2 regions of the Anaerobacillus sp. genome follow, and region 2 is predicted to be linked to the other one. Evidence: riboswitches for the same ligand, from Rfam matches in the RefSeq annotation. Region 2 holds a riboswitch; the other holds the start of a gene.

Region 1 (11,353 bases), on a different contig from region 2:
TTTAGTAGCTTAATGGCAGTTTTTTCACCGATGCCTTTAACTCCAGGGAAGTTATCGCTCGTATCCCCCATTAAACCTTTTAAATCAATGAACTGCGCAGGTGTCAGTTCTTTTTCTTCTAGTAGTTTTTCAAGCGTATATACTTCATAGTTTGACATACCCTTTTTCATGATAATGGAATGGATATTTTCATCAATTAACTGGAGGCTATCGTGATCACCTGTTAAAATTTGAATTTTAAGTTTGTGACTATATTTTTTCGCAATCGTGCCAATACAATCATCCGCCTCAAATCCTTCAATGCCAATGCTAGGAATATTAAAGCTCTCAACTACTTTTTTCACTAAATCAAATTGTGGAATTAACTCTTCAGGTGGCTCGCCACGGTTTGCTTTATACGCTGGATAAAGCTCATTACGAAACGTACGTGCTCCCATATCCCAGCAGCATAAAACATGACTCGGTTGAAACGTACTTATCGCATCTTGCATGTATTTAACAAAGCCGTATATTGCATTGGTAGGAACACCTTTGCTCGTTTTCATAATATATCCGCTATAAGAAGTAGCAAAATAGCCTCTGAAAAGAAGAGCCATACCATCAATAATCATTAAAGATTCTTTATTAGACAAAAAGATCAGCTCCCTTATTCGTGTAAGTGTCTTCTCGTTTTAACCCATGCAGCTCCTCTTACAAAAAGCGCAATTTAAAACTCATAACTACGATGTTACCAAAAATCAGGATAGAATGATAGTGAGAAGCTAATATTCGTTATTTTCTGTTCAAAGCTTTATCATAAAATGTTAAGATAAAAAAAGACTTAATAAGAAGGAGTAGCGTCTATGCAATTACAACAAAAACAGGTTCCAATAGCTTCACCAGAACAAAAAACAATGTACAATATTCTATTAATTATTGGCTTTGTCCATCTCTTAAATGATGCAATTCAAGCTGTTGTTCCAGCGATGTTTCCAATTTTACAGCAATCTATGGGTCTAACATTTACACAACTCGGTCTCATCGCATTCGCCCTAAATTTAACTTCGTCAATTATTCAACCTGTTGTCGGTTTCTATACTGATAAAAAGCCTTCACCTTACGCTCTACCTATTGGGTTATGTTTTACTTTTGTCGGCGTTCTCGGCATTGCTTTTGCGCCTTCGTTTTCACTTGTATTAATCTCGGTTATTTTTATCGGTTTAGGTTCAGCTACGTTTCACCCAGAAGGATCACGAGTTGCTTACATGGCAGCTGGAAATCGTCGTGGTTTTGCGCAATCTATTTATCAAGTTGGCGGTAACGCCGGGCAAGCACTTGCTCCATTAATTACCGTTTTGATTATCGTACCATTTGGTCAGTTTGGCTCCATATGGTTTACACTTGTCGCAGCACTCGCTATTGGACTATTAATATATATTGCTAGATGGTATAAGGAACAGGTCCAGTTAAGCGCTAAGAAGCAACGCATCGAAAAAGCAGGAGTACAAGGAAGTCGTGAAACACGAAGAATTGTCTTATTTGCAATTATTCTCCTCGTTTTTCTCGTATTCGCTCGTTCTTGGTTCCATGCTGGGATTTCTAACTTTTACGTCTTTTACTTAATGGAGCAATTTAATTTTTCAGTTGAAAAGGCACTTATCTATATTTTTATCTTTTTAGGCGCTGGAGCTGTTGGTACTTTAGCCGGTGGGCCATTAGCAGATCGTTTTGGCAAACGAAATATTTTAATGATATCCATGTTAGGTTCTGCCCCACTTGCTTTGTTACTCCCACATGTAGGGCCGGTACTTTCTTACGTACTACTAGGAGCGATCGGTTTCATTATTTTATCAAGTTTCTCAGTTTCCGTTGTTTATGCACAAGAACTCGTCCCAGGAAAAATCGGGATGGTATCAGGGTTAATTGTTGGTCTAGCGTTCGGAATGGGTGCCATTGGTTCTGTCGCACTTGGTGTTATTGCTGACTGGGTTGGCTTAACGAATACGATGCTCTTAGTCGTATCGTTACCACTTCTGGGAATTCTCACATTCTTCTTACCTACTGACGAAAAGCTAAGAGAAATAAATAAATAAATAAATAAAACAAGAGATTTTTTGGATGCAGTTATTACCAACTTTAACATTGAACTCTATTTTCAGTGCCCGAAATTTGCTTCTCCGGATATTTTCAGGCTCTATTCTTATCTATTAGTGACCGAGATTTATTTTTCCAGATAATGTCGGGCTCTATTCTTGCCTATTAGTGACCGAAATTTGCTTCTCCGGATATTTTCGGGCTCTATTCTTATCTATTAGTGACCGAGTTTTATTTTTCCAGATAATGTCGGGCTCTATTCTTGCCTTTTAGTGACCGAGTTTTGCTTCTCCGAGTAATGTCGGGTTCTATTCTTGTCTATTAGTGACCGAGTTTTGCTTCTCCTGATGTTTTCAGGCTCTATTCTTCCCTTATTCCAAATACTCGCCAAACCATGACAATATCATGTTGACTATTTCACAATAACCTGATAATATCTTGTTAATTAAAAAAGCAAGCGATGAATACTATGGATCAAACTATAGTAGGAGCAGCTTCTGGAGAGTCCGCAACTTGCGGCGCCGAAGGATTCACAATCTCAGGCAAAAGGACAGAAGAGTAACTATACATATTCTTGTACGTTATTCTATTACCTTTTGAGATTGGAAAAATTCCAATCTTTTTTTGTATTTTAGTAACTTTATTATTTTAAAGTGCTAAAGTCAGATTTTTCATATCCAAACAAATGGGTATGCTAAGTTTTATGTAAGTTAAGTTTAAGGACGAGGTGAGCATGATGGAAAAAAGACGTGCAGTAGTTAGTGTAATTGGAAAAGACCAGGTTGGGATTATTGCTAAAGTAACAAATGTTTTAGCAAATAACAATGTAAATGTTCTCGATATTAGTCAAACGATCCTTCAAGATTTTTTTACGATGATGATGTTAGTAGATGTGACAGATATTGATAACCTCGACAAGCTCCAAGATCAATTTGAAACGATTAATAAAGAAATGGGCTTAAAGATTAACATTCAGCTTGAGGATTTATTTAAAGCGATGCATCGTGTCTAAGGGGGAAACTTAAAATGAATATTGCACTAGCAGAAATGCAAGAAACGATTAGAATGGTACAAATGGAAAGTCTTGATATCCGTACAGTCACGATGGGAATTAGCCTTCGCGATTGTGCTGACTCCGACTTTGAAAAAATGAATACTCGTGTCTATGAAAAAATAACAAACTACGCAAAAGATTTAAAGTCTGTAGCGGAAACCGTTGAAAAGGAGTACGGAATTCCAATTATTAATAAACGTATTTCAATTACTCCGGTTGCTGAGATATTAGGTAATGCTACAAAAGAACAAGCAGTTCAACTCGCTAAAACGTTGGATAAAGCTGCAAAAGTCTTAGGGGTAGACTTCATTGGTGGCTTCTCGGCTTTAGTTCATAAAGGCATTTCTAAAGGCGATCAAACGTTGCTTGATGCCCTCCCTGAAGCATTAAGCGTAACCGAACGTGTATGTGCATCAGTTTCTGTTGCAACAACAAGAACCGGAATTAATATGGATGCTGTAAGGCAAATGGGGATCATTATTAAAGATGCCGCTGAACGTACGAAAGACCAAAATGGTCTAGCATGTGCAAAGCTCGTTGTTTTTTGTAATCCAGTTGAAGATAATCCGTTCATGGCTGGTGCATTCCATGGCGCTGGCGAAGGTGAAGTTGTTCTTAACGTTGGTGTTAGCGGCCCTGGAGTCGTTCTTAACGCACTTCGTCGCTACCCTGATGTTGATCTTGGAAAAGTATCAGAAATTATTAAGAAAACAGCATTTAAAATCACTCGTGCTGGAGAATTAATTGGCCGTGTCGTCGCTGAGCGATTAAATGTTCCATTTGGAATTATGGATTTATCTCTAGCGCCAACAAATGCAATTAATGACAGCGTTGCTGAAATTTTAGAGGAAATTGGTCTTGAACGCGTCGGAACACATGGAACAATTGCCGCACTAGCATTAATGAACGATGCTGTGAAAAAAGGTGGGGCAATGGCGAGCTCTTATGTCGGTGGGTTAAGTGGCGCCTTTATTCCAGTCAGTGAAGATAACGGGATGATCCGTGGAATCGTTGATGGTGCGTTAACGTTATCAAAGCTTGAAGCAATGACATGCGTATGTTCAGTTGGTCTTGATATGATTGCTGTCACAGGTGATGCCTCTGCAGCCACATTATCAGCAATGATTGCAGATGAAGCCGCGATTGGAATGATTAATAAAAAAACGACAGCGGTCCGAGTCATCCCTGTTCCAGGTAAAAAAGAAGGAGAGATGGTTGAGTTTGGTGGTCTCCTTGGACGGGCTCCAGTAATGGGAGTAAATCCTTTTGGCTCTGATAAATTAATAAGTCGTGGTGGCCGCATTCCTGCACCACTTCAGGCATTAATTAACTAAAAAGACTCCCATAAGGGGGAGAGCACCTCCGTGTAATAATATAAAAAGGCTGTCCCACAAGTGGCAGAGCATCTCCATGTATTAATATAAAAAGACTGTTCCATAAAGTGTCAGCTACCTCGAATCATACTATAAAATAGATGCACAAAATCTATTTTTAGTAGTCGAGGTGACTGATACTTTACCTTGGAACAGCCTCTTTTATTGCCACACTTAATTCTTACAGTACATTTGCTTGTCGGTACTACCAAGCGCGCTTACGCTTTGTTCTGTTATTACCAATACTTTGATTTATCATATTTCGTAAAGATTTCATCTTCAAATTCCTTCGTAACTACTTGATCAGGATTATATTCAGGTCCATTTTCAATCTGAGCTTTGTTCAAATCAACTCTCATTATTTTTTCTGGCCAACTAATATACGAAATCCATTGTGGTGCAGTTAATACATGTTTTCCAACCCACCAGTTCTTCGTATCAACAACTAGATACCGAACTTTCCATGTTTGATCACAAATGACGAAGTTCTCAACATGGCCAATATTACCGTCCCTTGCTTCAATTGCGTATCCAGAAATTTCGCTAAAGCTTCGTAACGTATTCTCCTCATCAAACTCTCTTCCCACGTGCTCCTCATGTTGAGAAGACGCCAATTCTGTTGGATACATATACTCTCCCCAAGAACTATGACCACTCCAATAAGGTCTTAAACCATAATAATGAATTAAATCTACTTCATAATTTTTTGTAATTGGAAGATGCTCATCAAGTTCTGGACTATTCTCTATCTTTTCTTTTGTTAAAGAAACCTTGATGTTTCCATTAACTAAATCAAAGTCTTTAATAGACATTGGCGAAATAAGTACTTTTCTTCCAGGTAGCCATTTCAACGTATCAACGACTAAATACCTTACCGTCCAATGTTTTTCATCTAATACAAAGTCATGAACAGTACCAATTGGCCCATCAGTAGCGATAATATCAAATTTTTTCAACTCTTTAATATTGTGTAACATAACATAACACTCCTTAAATGTTGAATGTCCTATATTTTAGTAAGTTAATAGTCTTTAAGATATTTTTTTTGAAAGAGCCTCTATTTCTTTTTTGAAGTCTCGTTGTATCTCCTTGATCTCTTCTTTAACAACCTTCCCAATTTCTATGCCTGACTTCATTTCTTCCTTCATCATACTTTTCACTATTTTTTTAATCTCTTTTGCATCGATTTCGTCTTTACTGCGAAGCTCTTCAAGTGCTTTCTTTGCCTCATCAACAATATAACTTGCTTCTTCAATCACCGTATCAGTTAAATCTGGAGATCGCTCATCGAGAATTTCTGTAAATGCATCAATCTTCTCTTTCAAAATACTTGCTGCTTCCTCTGCTTTATTTTTACTGTTTTCAATTTTATCATTTATATCACTTCGCAGCTCGGGACCTGACTTTGGTGTTGTCAGCACAGCAATCGCTGCTCCCACTGCGCTACCGATCATTGTTCCTACTATTAAGCTTTTTTGTTTATCCATGTTCATCTCTCCTCGTAAAGTTATAGTTTTTTCTTAGCTTGTCTTTTTTGTTTCCTACTCCTTTACACGAAAACGAATCACTCCTAGTTTACTAATTTGTTGGCTTAGTAAGACAATACCCCGCTTTATTATTTTAAAACATTGGGTTTCATTAAAGACCATTGAGCTTGCATAAAAGCTTTGCAGCGAACACATAATGAAAAAGTGAAAAGAGCAAAAATGGAGGCGATCACTATGCTACAGAAGGACCAAATTGATAGTTATTTAACTAGAGCACACGAAACGATTGAGAGTGCCCATAAAGAACTATTAGACGTAAAGCTAATACAACAGAATGACCCAACTGAATATCCATTTATCATGAACCAAATTATGGAACTTGATGATGAAATCAGCGAAGTGCTAACTTCTGCATCCCCTCAACAACGAGACCAACTAGAAGATGTACAGCATCAGTTACGCGAAACAAAGACAGTGATGATCCGAGGTATATAAGAAGAGGCTATCCCATAAACGCCAGAACACCTCGAAGTGTACCAGCAGTAGAAGTGTATATTTTACACGTTCTATTGCTAGTAACGAGGTGTCTCCCCTGTAAAAAGCATCTACAGGAAAGTTCACTTTCTTCGATTGGATGTTTTGTGTCGTCCATATTTACATCCGTGTTGGTGAAAAGTGAACTTTCGTTGGTGACTGAAACTTTGCTTTGGGACAGCCTTTTATTTTAAGTAATAGCCTAAACAATTTAAAAACTACTTACGTTCTCTCAATGTGAGAACAATTGCTTATCAGTTTCGTTCCTAGATATGAGATAAGGAGCGATGTCTCCTTGCTCGGCAGCATATAGCTTCAGTTCAATAACATTCTCCATCATAAACTGGACAAAAACTTCATCTCTAACAAGCCAAGCTGAGTAATGGCGTTTAATAAAGTTTTCTGCTTCCTGAAACGATGAAAATTCCTCCTCAAGCAATAATCCATTTAATTCTACGATCCACAACTCATCTTCAGTCGAATAAACAAAAAATTGGTCATCATCTCGATTTTCGTAAAGGCAACCGTATGCTGAATTTTTCTGGTTATATTGGTTACGAAACGCGTCTGCTCGCATAGGATCTAGTTTAAATGGCTCTGCGACAAAATAATCATAAGCTTCTGGTGTTAATGAACAACCTGATGCCTTGGCATGACCGCCACCTCCATACTTTCCAGCAATGGCTGAAACGTCGATGTGATCATGAATGGTCCGCAAACTCATCCTCTTCCCACCAACACTTACGATTGCTATATAGTCAAGGTGCGGGTTATCCTTCCCTAATTCATTGCCAAGCTCTGAATGATAGGATTCCGCGTGAACAATTCCAACACAATCATCTTCAATAAATAGTTGAACTAATTCTCGTTTCTTTTTGCGAACATATCGTTGAATTTTCTCTTCCTCTAGGGCTAACATCTTCTCTTCAAAATCATCAAATTTGAATGGTTGATTTGTCTTTAAGCGTTCTACCATCCGTTCTTCAAATTCATCAATCGAAAGCATAAAAAATAAATCATTCAAACGTTTTGCTCCAGTATTACCGTTTTGATCCCATTCCCACGTATCATATTGACGGATCAGTTCTACAAACTGATCAATAGATTTCGTTGCAGTTAACAAACCTTCCTCTAACAAATATTCATAAAATAAACTTGTCGCTGATGCCAACCTACCATCTTCGTATTGGACCGTCACTTTTGCCCAATTATAGTCATTAAAATGAATGGCTGTTTTATGATGGTCAATTAGATGAACCTTGCCGCCTTTCTTGACAAATTGGTCTAACCCTTTTTCGTTATTCTCATTAACAGATAAATCAGTAATAAAAACGATGTCTTCTTTTTTAGGTTTCTCTAAAAAACGTGACACTTGAAAGTCTAACCCCATGACTGAGTTATAACGAATTTCCACATTGCCATCAAAGGCTAATTTTGCGATAATTCCACAGCCAACTCCGTCTAAATCATTATGAGTATATAAACGGTACATCTCTACTCACTCCTACTATCGATATTTAAAATCTGCACTAATAAAATTTAGTATGCGCATTATATCGAGATAGATGAACATATTCATTTCTAAAAACATGAACAATATCAAAGCCCTTCATTTTTTACCTGTTGTAAACTCAATTACCATTATTTTATCTATTACAACGGGCTACAGATCAGACGATAATAACTGTAGGTGATCTAATATGAAACATATCGGAAAAAGAACTTCATTAATTTTAAGTTTAATTGTTTTAGTCGTCGCATTTGTGTATGTCGATTTTAGTAAAGACTTATTTCTCATGTTGTTAATCATTAACCAAATATTCTTTTTATCGGTTGGAATTATGTATGACCAAACGAAGACAAAATCGGAACGAGATCCGTTAACAAACCTTTATAATCGTGCTTTCATTTCTGATAGACTACCTAGGCTATTAAAGAAAAAATCAGATTTAGCAATTTGCATTGTAGATATCGATGCTTTTAAAACGATAAACGATACTTATGGCCATCATGTTGGTGATGAAGTAATTAAACGCATTGCTTACATTTTAACATCAGAAACTCGTAAAACAGACATGGTAGTGCGCTGGGGTGGCGATGAGTTTTTAATTATTGCACCTAATCTTAATACTGAATTCCTCAAATCATTAAATGAACGTATTAACAAAAGACTTGTCGATATCTCAGGACAATACGGCTTCCCAATTGGTGTTTCTATGGGAATAGCTACTTGTTCACAAGATAAGAACTTTGAAGCGATGATCCAACTCGCAGATGAAAACATGTACAGGAGAAAGCGTGAAAAACAAAACCCATTAAACCCTATATACTCATAAGTACGAGGCTGTCCCCTAAGTATCTGTATACCTCCAGGTGTTACTATTCATAGACGTGTACCCTTATGCACTATCTATTTTTAGTACCTTAGGTAACTGATTATTTACTTTGGACCGCCTCTTTTCCTTTCTTATCTAACATATTCCGCTTGAAATGAATTTTCTCCAGCGTGAACAGAGAGTAAGGTATTCGCATAGCCTACTAAGCGATTGATTAATTCATCACTAACTGCATAAACGAGCGGATATAATGTAGGTTCATAGAGCTTAGGATCATCTAAAATAATCGTAGTATTAATAAAAATATCCCGATTGCCCTGAAGATCGTAATGAATAATCGCTTTTCCAACTGCGCCTGAAGAATTCGGATCATTGTAACTCGGTAAAAATACATACCACTCTTCGGCAGTTGTTGAGCGAAAATTTTTAGTGAAATACATTCCGGCGAGTTCTTTCTTAATTTTTTCGCTTAATTCTTGGTTTCTAAGCTCAGCTACATTCTCTTCCATGTAGATTAGACTCCTTATTTGTTTTTATCTATTTTTTACATGGGAGTACATTCTCATTCGAGAAGTGTATAATACATTTGAATACATATGATGGGGGTACATTTATGACTGACATTTCACTACCAGCACAAAAACAATTAGAGGCTTACAATAACAGAGATATCATTGCATTTATGGAATGTTACTCAGAAGCCTGTTTCGTGGAGGATGGCACAGGAAACGTACTAATGGAAAATAAAGAAGCAATGCGAAAACGATATGAACTCCTTTTTGAAGAAAGCCCGGACCTTCATTGCCGCTTAGTGTCAAGGATTGTTCTTGAAAATTATGTCCTTGATGAAGAACGGGTGACAGGCTCTCGAGGCTCAACAGAGGAAAGACATGTTGTCGCAGTATACAAAATTGAAAATGGGTTAATCACTCATGTGAGGTTTTTGAATTAAAAAATACCTTTCCATGTTCGCTTAATAAGTTATAGAAACAAAAAATGGAGTGCGAATGTAAATTCAGTACTCCATTTTTGGGGCTATTCGTATTTTCTCCTAATTTATGAACACAATAATACATGCCCGCTTCTCTACTTCTTCAGTTTAGCTAGTGCCTCTGCAAACGGATTATTAAACGGTTCTTCCTTACCTTTGTTTTGCTGGTTTAAATACTTTGAAACATCTTTTTTCGAGATTTTTGTGTTTTTCTCCTTGTTTCGTCGTTCTGTAAACGTCGATAGCTTCTCACGATGACCACACTTACAAACAAAAATTTGTCCCTCGCCTTGACCGCGAAGTTCAAGCTTCTTCTTACAATTTGGACATCTTGCATTCGTCGTTTGTGAAATCGTTTTTTTATGGCCACACTCACGATCCTGGCAAACATGCATTTTTCCACGTTTCCCATTAACCTCAAGCATCGGCTTGCCACACTCAGGACATTTACTACCTGTTAAATTATCATGTTTAAACTTTTCTTTACTATTTTTTATTTCATTGACTACAAGTTTTGCGTAGCTTTTCATTTCGTTAATAAAAGTATCTTTGTTAAGTTGCCCCTTCGAGATTGCTTCTAACTTCATTTCCCACTCAGCAGTTAAAGCTGGTGATTTTAAGTCTTCAGGTGCAAGATCAAGAAGCTGTTTCCCTTTTGAAGTTACAAAAATGTCTTTGCCTCTTTTTTCAATCAAAAACGTATTAAACAACTTTTCAATAATATCCGCTCTTGTTGCAACGGTGCCGAGACCACCTGTTTTCCCTAACATACGTGCCAGTTCCTTATCATTAGAAGGCATATATTTAGCTGGGTTTTCCATCGCCGAAAGTAATGTCGCTTCGTTAAGCGGTGCTGGTGGCTTTGTTTGCCCTTTTGTTTGCGTGACTGAGAGAACGTTTAACTGCTCACCTTTTGAAATATTCGGTAGCTGTTGATCTTTCAGATCATCTTCCTCACTATCATCAAAGCGGTTTTCATAGACTTCTTTCCAACCATGTGATTGAATAATCTTTCCACTAGCAACAAAAGTTTCTTGACCAATCTTGGCTTTTAGCTTTGTTTGCTCGTATAAAAAAGGTGGCGAAAGTACGGCTAAAAAGCGTTTGATGACTAGATCATAGATTTTGCGCTCTTTATCCGATAGCTTTGCGAGATTAACAAACTCTTCTGTAGGTAGGATCGCATGGTGATCTGATACTTTGCTATCATCTACAAACGATTTATTTGCTTTAATAGAGGATTGCAATACTTTTGCTGCTGCTTTTGAATAAGGTCCGATGCCACAGGCTTTCACACGATCCTTTAACGTTGCTACAATATCCGAAGAAATGTACCTCGAATCAGTCCTTGGGTACGTTAAAATTTTATGCTGCTCATAGAGCTTTTGCATAATTGAGAGCGTCTCTTTCGCTGAATAACCAAAAGCTTTATTGGCGTCACGCTGCAATTCGGTTAAATCATATAGCTGTGGTGCATAGCTTTTTTTAGCCGTTTTTTCAACAGC
Region 2 (11,353 bases):
CACTCACGTACATCGCCGTAGTTGTTCCAATCACGGTTGTATGCTTCCATTTCCTCTTTAGAATAATTTTCTACATCTGGAAAACGCAGTGGATAATCTTCATCGTTCTCAACAGCTGACATAAATTCCTTCGTTAAGCAAATAGAGATGTTTGCTCCCGTTAAAAATTCTGGGTTATTTACACTATATGTCCCACCCAATGTTAGTTTCTCTAAAGCTTCATTGTTTACTTTCTCATCAAATCCACCTTGACCAGGGATTGTTTGATAGTTAAGGATACCTTGGTACATTGCCTTTTCTGTTTCAGTTAAAGGCGTAAATTTCAGTTTATCTTTTACAAGTTGTTTAATTTGTGTATCTTCACTGTGTTCTAGTAAGAATTGTAAGATCCGCGGATTTTGCATCTTCGAAATAATAAATTCAAGTATATCAGGATGCCAATCTGACAACATAATCATCTGTGCACCCCTGCGCGAGCCACCTTGCTCTACTAAGTGAGTTAATTTAGCAATATCATCTAACCAAGAAACTGAGCCAGATGACTTCCCATTCACTCCCCTAGCTAACGTATTTCTCGGTCTTAAAGTTGAACCGTTCGTTCCAACACCACCACCACGGCTCATGATTTCCATTACTTGTGTTCGGTGCTCAGAAATTCCACCTCTTGAATCTTTCACATAAGGCATAACGTAACAGTTAAAGTAAGTCACATCTGTCCCTGATCCAGCACCATACAGCACACGACCTGCAGGGATAAAGTTCAAGTTAGCTAATTCTTCATAAAAATCATTAAACGATTTTTGTCGACGTTCTTCTGATGTTTCAACAGTAGCTAAGCCTGTAGCATTTCGTTTAGCAATCTGTTCATAATAGATCTCTAGTGGTTTTTCAATTGAGTCTATCGCTCTCTTTACTATTCCTGTTTTCATTTCTTGGGGATCTTCAAGAACGCCTTGAAATTCCTCATCAACATAAATCTCAACTTCATTTTTAGCCCAGTTAATTTCCTGCACAAAGCCAAATCCTCGTGACGGAAATTTGGGATCTTGTTTAACAGTTAAGACAACGAAATCGCCTTCTTTTAGTGTCTTTTTTTCTGTATCTTTAAAAGTATATCGGTCTAGCATAACTAGCCTCGATACACCTTTTTTTTGAATTTTCATGTCCGGTGTGATTTCATGAACTTGCGGAAATTGTTTAATATCCTCATTAAGCCTTTCCACATTAATTTTCATCACTTTTGACATTGCCATCGCCACACGCATTCTCCCCTTTTAGATTAATATCATCTACTTCTCCCAAAATGTTAAAATTAGTGTTACCAAGTCTAGTAAATGTTGTCAAATCTCATTGTTGTAATAGCTTGTCTTAGATTAACACATAATTTACGATCAATCAATATATAGTATGTAATTATCATACCTAAGTACTATATGTTGTAATGCGAGAGAAGAAATTGATATTTGTCAACTTTAAAAGATATTAAAAAACTGAGTTAAGTATAGAATTTTCGACTTAAACCGCAAAATAACCTGAATTATGAACTATTTTGTCACTTGCAAAAATCGCTAGTAACACGATACCTAATAAACGCAAGGACTTAACAAATTAGTTACAAATTTTTTAAAAAAATTTGTTACAATAGTTCTTAAATAACACATGAAAAATGTTTTTTCACCGTCACTATATATAGGCAATGAATTTCATCATTCATTGTTTTCGCTATTTAAGTTCTAAATGTAGTTGCGAAGAAACCATTTGCAACTACATTTAGATTGATATAGCTCGATTAAGGTAATTAAAAAATTCACTTAGTCGTTAAAAAAAAATAATTTTGGAGGGCTGAATATGTCATACGTCTTATTTAACGATCAAATTACTAAACGTGAACATGTAAACATTGATATGGAGGACCGTGGTTATAATTTTGGTGATGGAATTTATGAAGTTATTCCTATTTACGAAGGCAATACATTCGCTATGGAAGAGCATTTACAACGCTTCTTGGAAAGTGCTTCAAAACTTGAAATAAAGCTACCGTATGACAAAACTGTTTTAGAGCAACAATTAAACGAGTTAAAAATCAAAAATAAAGTAATCAATGGGATCATTTACATACAAATGACTCGTGGCGTTTCCCCACGAGCCCATCTTTATGAACGAAATGTAGAAGGTCTCATCACGGGTTTTTGTCGTGAAATGGCTTTTCCAACTGAACAAAAGCTTGCAGGGGTAAGTGTTTTATTAACGGAAGATATTCGCTGGCTCCGATGTGATATTAAATCTATAAATTTATTAGGAAATATAATGGCAAAAAGAAAAGCAACTGACAACGATTGCCATGAAGCGATTATGCACCGTAATGGGATTTTGACAGAAGGGTCTTCTTCAAATTTATTTATTGTAAAGGGAAAACAACTACAGACTCATCCTCCTACTAATTTAATCTTAAACGGAATAACCAGACAAATCGTAATAAAACTAGCCAAGGAAAATGGTTTTACTGTTAACGAAGAAGCTTTCTCAATGCAACAATTATTAGAAGCAGATGAGGCCTTTATAACTAGTACAACACAAGAAATCACTCCCATCACTAAGATCATTGGCGATATAAACGCTACATTCCCAGTAGGAACTATTACAAAAGAATTGCAACATGCCTTTAAAGCCTTTATTGATAAAGAAACAAAGTAGTAAAAAATGAAAGTCGCTGGATTTCCTTTGTCTTCGATGTAAAACATTAACGACTTTTAGAGGCTTGTACAAGGAATCCGGCACAATGGAGCGGTGCACGTAACCGAGAAATAATTAATGCTAAAAAGTGTATACTTCTTATAAAAAGATTTGGCACCAAAATTGGTAGCCAAATCTTTTTATTTTCTGAAATTCCACTCATCGTTTGCGTAGCGATCTACGGCGAGTTTATGAACATAACTAATTTGATCTTCAGATAACGTATAAGGTTTTAGAACAATGTCTAGTCCCTTTTCAAATCCGCTTTTGAAGGCAATTTCAGCGTCTTCTATTGTAATTTTTTTTTCACTTAATTCATTTATTGCCACAGCTTTTTTGCTAAAGCCTTTTAACATCCGCTCACGAACGCGTTCGTTTGAGAACTTAAATAAGTCAAATAACTTTTTTTCATCTAAATCTAAAATGATAGAACCATGCTGCAAGATAACATTTTTTTGCCTAGTCTGAGCACTTCCAGCAACTTTTCTACCTTCAACAACTAATTCATACCAGGACGGGGCATCAAAGCAAACAGCTGAACGAGGACTTTTCAAAAGATCTTGCTCCTCTTTTGTTTTCGGAACAGCAAAGTATGCATCAAGTCCCAAGTCCCTAAAACCCTCAAGAACGCCTTCTGAAATGACCCTATATGCTTCTGTTACTCCTTTAGGCATTTTCGGGTGGTCTTCTGAGACAATTACACTGTATGTAAGTTCATGTTCATGTAGTACCCCTCTACCACCTGTAGGTCTACGAACAAAACCTAAACCATATTTTTCGACTGCTTCTAAATTAATTTCTTTTTCAACTTTTTGAAAATAACCAATTGATAAAGTAGCTGGGTCCCAGCCATAAAAACGAATCGTTGGATTAATTTTCCCTTGGCTATGCCACTCTAATAAAGCTTCGTCTAGCGCCATGTTAAAAGCAGCTGAACTTTTTCCAGAGTTAATAAAATTCCATGTTTCTTTCATTTGTTTCCTCTTTCTATAAAGAATTGTTATTCTTAATCTATAGTAGGTAAAGTAGGGATGTCAACCAACGTGAATTGCATACATCTTGAATAATCACATTGGATCATTTATATTTGTTATTATAATATACGATTTGTGTTGATCTAACATTTTGACTAACACAGCGTTCTCAAAGGAGTAGAGTAGATGAATTGGGCGAATTTGGTTTTAGGTATTATGACAGCAATTCTAGTGTTTTTAATTGTGAAAAGGTTTATTAAGCCAAAATACTTGAAAGATCTTCATGAAGATGAGTTTCGTCAAGGGTACCGAAAAGCACAGCTTATTGATGTAAGAGAACAAAGGGAGTTTGAAACCGGTCATATTTTAGGTGCTAGGAATATTCCATTATCACAAATGCGTCAAAGAGCAGCAGAAATTAGACCGGACAAGCCTGTTTATCTATACTGTCAAACAGGATCTAGAAGTATTCGGGCTGCCGAGTTCTTAAAGAAAAAACAAGGTTGTGAAGACCTAAGTCATTTAAAAGGTGGCTTTCGTAAATGGACAGGTAAAGTAAAAAAATAAGAAATTACCGTGTTTTAACCAACAAAATAACTTCTCTTTTAGGTATTCTTTAGTAAGTAACTGAAAAGAAAAAATTTTTTTCACGTGAATTCTCTATGAATTCACGTTTTTCGTTGTAAATTACAAGGGAGCTAATAGAAAAGAGACTGACCCAAGAGCATAGTACCAGCGAGCTCGGTTATATAAATAGAGTGCAAAGATACAATTCTATAGATAGTTCACTTCGAGATGTGCTGGGCACTTCGGGACAGCCTCTTCGTTCCATAAATGTCATGTTGCTCGTTTCAAAACTCCAAAACTTAAATTTTTAAGGGCAGCTTCTTATTTTATTGCTTTTGGTATTTTAAAATTGGTTTTCTAGCTGCAGTTGTTTCATCAAGGCGACCGATAACCGTATGGTGTGGTGCCTCTTGAACAATCTCAGGATTGTCCTCTGCTTCTTTCGCAATTTGGATCATAACTTCAATAAATTCATCCAAAGTTTCTTTTGTCTCAGTTTCAGTAGGCTCAATCATTAAACACTCTTCAACGTTTAACGGGAAATAGATTGTTGGTGGATGATAGCCAAAATCTAAAAGGCGTTTTGCCATATCTAATGTTCTTACCCCTAGTTTCTTTTGACGTCTTCCTGATAAGACAAACTCATGTTTACAATGCTGCGTATAAGGTGCATCAAAATATGGTTGCAACCTTCGGAACATATAATTCGCATTAAGGACAGCATCTTCTGAAACTTTACGAAGTCCATCTGGCCCCATTGTACGGATATACGTATAAGCGCGAACGTTAATTCCAAAGTTTCCGTAATATGGCTTTACGCGGCCAATTGACTCAGGACGATTATAATCGAAGAAGTAACGATCCCCTTCTTTGGCAATAACTGGCTTTGGTAAAAACGGAATTAAATCCTTCTTAACTCCTACTGGACCAGAACCAGGTCCGCCACCACCATGTGGGCCAGTAAATGTTTTGTGAAGATTTAAATGGACGACATCAAAGCCCATATCTCCAGGTCTAGCAATACCCAAAATCGCATTTGAATTGGCACCGTCATAGTATAGTTTCCCACCTGCACTATGGATAATTTCAGCCATTTCTAAAATGTTTTCTTCAAATAATCCAAGTGTGTTTGGATTCGTTAACATTAATGCTGCTGTGTCCTCACCAACTACTTCACGTAAATGATCTAGGTCAACTAACCCTTTTTCATTCGAGCGTACTGTAATGGTTTCAAAGCCTGCGACAGTTGCTGAGGCTGGATTTGTACCATGGGCAGAATCTGGGACAATTACTTTTGTACGGTGGAAATCACCATTCTTTTCGTGGTAAGCTCGAATTAACATTAATCCTGTCCATTCACCGTGCGCACCTGCCGCAGGTTGTAATGTCACTTCATCCATTCCAGTGATTTCCTCTAAAGACACTTGCAAATCATATAGTAATTCTAGGGCACCTTGAACAGTATTTTCATCTTGCAAAGGATGAATATGTGAGAAGCCTGACATCCTTGCAATATCTTCGTTAATCTTTGGATTATATTTCATTGTGCATGATCCTAGTGGATAGAAACCAGAATCAACACCATGGTTACGATTTGAAAGAGCCGTGTAGTGACGAATTAACTGTAGCTCAGAAACCTCCGGTAGTTCAGGAGCTTCTTCTCTAATAAACTGACTTGGGAGTATTTCATTTACATCCAGTTCTGGAACATCTAACGCAGGTAAACTGTAGCTAATTCTCCCAGATTTACTTTGTTCAAAAATTAACGGTTGGTTTTTCATTATTTTACTCCCTCCAATGCTTCAAGAAGACTGTCAATTTCGGCCTTTGTTCTTAGTTCAGTAACCACTATTAACATGTGATGATCGAGATCAGGATAATCTCTCCCTAAGTCAAAGCCACCGATGATCCCTTGTTGAAATAATAACTCATTTACTTCTTTAACCGGCTTTGCAAGCTTAACGACAAACTCATTAAAAATAGCATTATTTGAAAAAGAAACACTAAAACCTTTATCGATAAATGATTTTTTTGCGTAATTTGCTTTTTGAATGTTTTGCAGAGCCATTTCCTTTACTCCAGCTTTTCCGATCGCAGTCATCGCGACAGATGCCGCTAACGCATTCAGAGCTTGGTTTGAACAAATATTTGATGTCGCTTTATCACGACGAATATGCTGTTCACGCGCTTGTAAAGTTAATACAAAGCCACGCTGACCTTTATCATCAGTTGTTTGTCCGACAAGTCTTCCAGGAACTTTACGCATAAGCTTGGTTGTAGTTGCGAAATATCCACAATGGGGCCCACCGAATTGTTGTGGAATACCAAATGGTTGTGCATCCCCGACAACAATATCTGCACCAAATTTTCCTGGAGGCTGCAACGCACCTAAAGCTAATGGATTGCTTGATACGACAAAGAGACCTTTACCAGAGTGAGCAACTTCCTCAATCTCAGTTAAATTTTCTATGTTTCCAAAAAAGTTTGGATATTGTACAACAACACAAGCCGTGTCATCATTATACTTTCCTCTTAGATCATCAATATCGGTGACACCGTCTACGATGTCAATTTCAACAACGACTAAGTTTTGCCCCTTTGCATTGGTCTTCAATACATCTCTTGCTTCAGGATGAACAGCCTTTGAAACAAGAATTGTCTTTTTCTTTGTCTGACCGGCACTCATCATTGCAGCTTCAGCAAGTGCAGTATGCCCATCATACATAGAAGAGTTGGCAAGGTCCATTCCAGTTAATTCACTAATCATTGTTTGGAATTCAAAGATGGCTTGAAGCTCTCCTTGAGAAATTTCCGGTTGATATGGTGTATATGCTGTGTAAAATTCTGATCTTGATATAATGTGATCAACTACAGAAGGAATGTAGTGCTCATAAACACCTGCCCCTAAAAATGATATGTAATCTTTCGTATTGGCATTTTTGCTTGCCATTCTCCCTAATTCTTTTACAGTGTCTGGCTCAGAAAGTGCTTGTTTTAAATTCATCTCGCCTTTAAAACGAACTTTTTCCGGAATATCAGCAAATAACTCTTCAACAGATGTCACACCTATACTATCCATCATGTCCTGCTTGTCTTGCTCGGTAACTGGCAAATAACGAAATTTCAATTTACTTCCCCCTTAAATTAAATGTTTTAGGTACGCTTATAAAAAGGTGATTTCACCACTTGTGCTTTTAACCGCTTTTTCCTTACTTGAACTTCAATCATTGTATTTAGTGGCGCATACTCAATGTCTAATAAAGCTAAGCCGACATTTTTCTTTAATGTTGGTGATTGCGTCCCACTCGTAATTACCCCTATTTGAGTGTCGCCAACATAGACTTCATAGCCTGTTCTTGGAATCCCTTTATCAATCATTTCAAGACCGACAATTTTTCTTTTAACTCCTTTTTCTTTCTGAAGCTTTAGAGTTTCCTTACCGAAGAAGTCACTATCCTTATCAACTTTTACTGCAAAACCGATACCAGCTTCAATTGGCGTAATATCCTTCGTTAATTCTTGACCGTATAAGGGTAAACGAGCTTCAAAGCGAAGAGTGTCTCTAGCTCCTAAACCACAAGGTAAAATCCCTTCTGAGCTTCCAGCTTCAATAATCTTTCTCCATAACATAGGAGCATCAGCTTGCTCACAATAAATTTCAAAGCCATCTTCACCAGTATATCCAGTTCTTGAAACTAACGCTTTCGCCCCTTGAAGATCTATGCAATCTTGAAATTTAAAAAACGTGATTTCCGAAAGATTTGTTGTCGTTAATTTTTGTAATACTTTTTCGGCAAGCGGACCTTGAATAGCTAGTTGCGCTATTTCTTCAGAAACATTCGTAAGTTCGACACCTTCAAGTAAATGAGATTCCATCCACGTAAAATCTTTTTCAATATTAGAGGCATTGACGACGATTAAGTAATCATTTTCTGATTTTTTATAAATAATTAAATCATCAACAGTTCCACCGTCAACATAGCACATCGCTGCATATTGAGCGGAGCCAGCTTTCAATTTAGAGACATCATTTGTAACCAATCTTTGCAAATATTGCTCAGCCAAAGCTCCCTTTACAGTAAACTCACCCATGTGCGAAACATCAAATAGGCCGACTCTTTCTCTTACAGCTTCATGTTCTTCTTTAATGCTACTAAACTGAACCGGAAGATCCCAACCACCAAAATCAATTGTTTTTCCACCATACTCTGCATAAAGTTCAAAAAGTGGTGTTCGTTTTAAAACACTCATTACGCAACCTCCCATTAGCTATTCTGCTTTGATATTTTTTTCACCTTTATTACTTATTCCTAGCAATTTCCCTTCTTTCTGAGTTCATACGCTTTAGCTCTTTAATTAATTAACTTAAAGACTTTAAGATATAAAAAAGGACAGAGAAATACACATTTTTTGTGTATTTCTCTGTCCTTAAACCAGAAAGTTTATTCCTAAATTAGGAAGTATCCTCGTGGGTGGCCTATATATCCAATAAAAACTTAGCCTAAGTTCTACAAAGTAATTGCAAAACAGTTTTTAGTTTTTTTAATCCTTAACACTTGTAGGACTAAAAGGTTATAGACACTCTCCAGAGTTGCGTCAAACAAGAGTCTTTTTGCCTGAGAGATTCACGTTCTCGCTTGCTCCTTCGGCGCTGCAGCAATTCCTAAACAGAAATTATCATTAAATACGGTTTTTTATAAAACTCGTAAATACGGTGCAGTCTCTCCCCATGTTCTCATTCGCCCTTATTATATTGTTAGATTAAACTCATGTTTTTCAACTGCTTTGTCCATACTAAACAATATGACTATGTGAAAAACACCCTATCGATATCCTATCATTACCTAAGTTTAATTGGCAATCATTATTTTTTAAAACCATAGAAAGGATTGGTGTCCATGAATATTACGATAAATTTTGATTCTTCATGGAAAGAAGGATTGCTAAAAAAAATGGATGAGGATGGCCCTTGGTCAAGTTGGGAGTTATACAAACTTGCGATGGAAGCAGAAAGGAACTTATCAATTAATGAATTCTTTGGTCTTGTTGCACCTACCCATCTCCCAAACTTAACAATTTTTCCACATCAATTAGAAGTGGCTAAAAAAGTCATAGAAGAAATGAATGGAAAAGCAATTTTAGCTGATGAGGTTGGTCTTGGGAAAACTATTGAAGCAGGGCTGATCTTGAAAGAATATATGATTCGAGGCCTAGTAAAAAAAGCATTAATTTTAGTGCCTGCCTCACTTGTATCGCAATGGGCACAAGAACTAAACCAAAAATTCTTTATCCCGGCTATTCCACAGCGTAAAACGTACGTTTGGGAACAATGTGATGTTGTCGTTGCCTCTATTGATACAGCAAAGCGGAACCCACATCGAGACATTGTCTTAGCACAAAACTACGATTTAATCATCATTGATGAGGCTCATAAACTAAAAAACAAAAAAACAAAAAATTACGAGTTCATTCAAAACTTGAAAAAAAAGTTTTGTTTACTTTTAACTGCCACTCCAGTTCAAAATAAACTAGAGGAAATCTTTAACCTGGTCTCGCTCCTAAAACCTGGACATCTTGGTGATGAAGCAACTTTTGACGATAATTTCCGATCAAATAGCCGGTCCCCTAAAAATGATGAGAAGCTACGAGAGCTTGTTAATAAAGTAATGGTAAGAAACCGTCGAGAAGATACTGGAATTGAATGGACAAAACGAATCGTTGAAACAATTACGATTCCTTTCTCAAAGGAAGAACAAGAGTTATATGATGCAGTAACTGCCTTGAGAGAAGTTGGTACGAATGAAGAAAATTCCATTATAAAAAATCATTTCTCCTTATTGACATTACAACGAGAGGTTTGTAGTAGTCGGGAGGCGGCTTTTTTAACTTTAAAAAATATGACCGAAAAGCTTACGAATACTCCTGAAATAGCAGAAACCATTAAAAATATCTTCAAAAAAATTGAACAAGTAACTAGGAATTCAAAAGCTGAAAAAGCGCTGGAGCTCATTCAAAAAATTGATGATAAAGTCATTATTTTTACTGAATATCGAGCAACTCAACTCTATTTACAATGGTTTTTTAATCAACATGGAATTAGTTCAGTTCCTTTTCGTGGTGGTTTTAAGCGTGGGAAAAAGGATTGGATGAAACAACTATTTAAAGACCGTGCCCAAGTTCTTATAGCAACAGAAGCAGGTGGCGAAGGAATTAACCTTCAATTCTGTCATCATATCATTAACTATGACCTTCCTTGGAATCCTATGCGTATTGAACAACGAATCGGTAGAATTCATCGATTAGGTCAAGAAAAAGATGTCCATATTTATAACTTCGCTACAGAAAATACAGTAGAGCAACATATTCTAACACTGCTTTATGATAAAATCCGTCTATTTGAAAGGGTAATCGGTGAATTAGATGATATTTTAAGTAGACTAGAACTTGATAATATCGAGGATCACATTTCTGATATTCTCATCCAATCCAAAAGCCAAGGTGAAATGAGAGTGAAAATGAATCATCTTAGTGAATTAATAAAATTAAACGAGGGAGAGACGCAAGAAAATGCAGCAGCAGGACATTCATAACTTTTTAGAACGGTATTTTACGGCAAATGAAAGTCCCATACTTGAAAATAGTGACGGCTATCTTCACATTCAGCTCTCCATTGATTTAGATAAAATGTTAATGAATCGGCCATTTTACTGGCACTATCTAGAGAAAACAGGTGGAACTCCGAATCCAATGGAGATGACCCTTATTACAAATCCTGAAAAATGTAAGGAAGATAAAAAAGGTGAACAAATTCACTTCGGTTCACCAAGACTTCACCAGATCTTTCAATCTGCACAACAATTAGGGGCCTATATAAGACTGTTTGAACAAATCTCCATTGAGGACCGAAGAAGTTCAACGGCTTTACATCCATGGCTTTGCTTAAATACAAAAATATCCTACCAATGTGACCGTAAAAAAGACATGATTATTTCTTTGGGACTTAATTTAATTACAGGTGAAGTCAAAGAACATTTTCATGATTTACTTTTATCGAAATCGCTGACTCCGAAAATACCTGA

Evidence for each region. Region 2 has a riboswitch for glycine ahead of gcvT (glycine cleavage system aminomethyltransferase GcvT). Riboswitches for the same ligand answer to the same signal wherever they lie in the genome.
Region 1: another riboswitch for glycine. It lies ahead of ACK4M9_RS05130 (ACT domain-containing protein); the one in region 2 lies ahead of gcvT (glycine cleavage system aminomethyltransferase GcvT).

What each region holds. Positions count from the first base shown of each region.
Region 1 is NZ_JBKBWN010000003.1:198,517-209,869, reverse strand. It holds gene ACK4M9_RS05140 (5'-3' exonuclease) at 1-611, opposite strand, end outside; gene ACK4M9_RS05135 (MFS transporter) at 843-2,072, shown strand; glycine riboswitch at 2,561-2,637, shown strand; gene ACK4M9_RS05130 (ACT domain-containing protein) at 2,810-3,085, shown strand; gene ACK4M9_RS05125 (PFL family protein) at 3,100-4,461, shown strand; gene ACK4M9_RS05120 (PRC-barrel domain-containing protein) at 4,737-5,477, opposite strand; gene ACK4M9_RS05115 (YtxH domain-containing protein) at 5,532-5,987, opposite strand; gene ACK4M9_RS05110 (DUF2524 family protein) at 6,222-6,482, shown strand; gene ACK4M9_RS05105 (DHH family phosphoesterase) at 6,754-8,013, opposite strand; gene ACK4M9_RS05100 (GGDEF domain-containing protein) at 8,222-8,857, shown strand; gene ACK4M9_RS05095 (hypothetical protein) at 8,989-9,297, opposite strand; gene ACK4M9_RS05090 (nuclear transport factor 2 family protein) at 9,471-9,809, shown strand; gene ACK4M9_RS05085 (DNA topoisomerase III) at 9,944-11,353, opposite strand, start outside.
Region 2 is NZ_JBKBWN010000006.1:98,125-109,477, forward strand. It holds gene ACK4M9_RS10270 (vitamin B12-dependent ribonucleotide reductase) at 1-1,253, opposite strand, end outside; gene dat (D-amino-acid transaminase) at 1,849-2,694, shown strand; gene ACK4M9_RS10280 (lipoate--protein ligase family protein) at 2,874-3,707, opposite strand; gene ACK4M9_RS10285 (rhodanese-like domain-containing protein) at 3,894-4,274, shown strand; gene gcvPB (aminomethyl-transferring glycine dehydrogenase subunit GcvPB) at 4,601-6,055, opposite strand; gene gcvPA (aminomethyl-transferring glycine dehydrogenase subunit GcvPA) at 6,055-7,401, opposite strand; gene gcvT (glycine cleavage system aminomethyltransferase GcvT) at 7,428-8,525, opposite strand; glycine riboswitch at 8,869-9,013, opposite strand; gene ACK4M9_RS10305 (DEAD/DEAH box helicase) at 9,173-10,864, shown strand; gene ACK4M9_RS10310 (YqhG family protein) at 10,842-11,353, shown strand, end outside.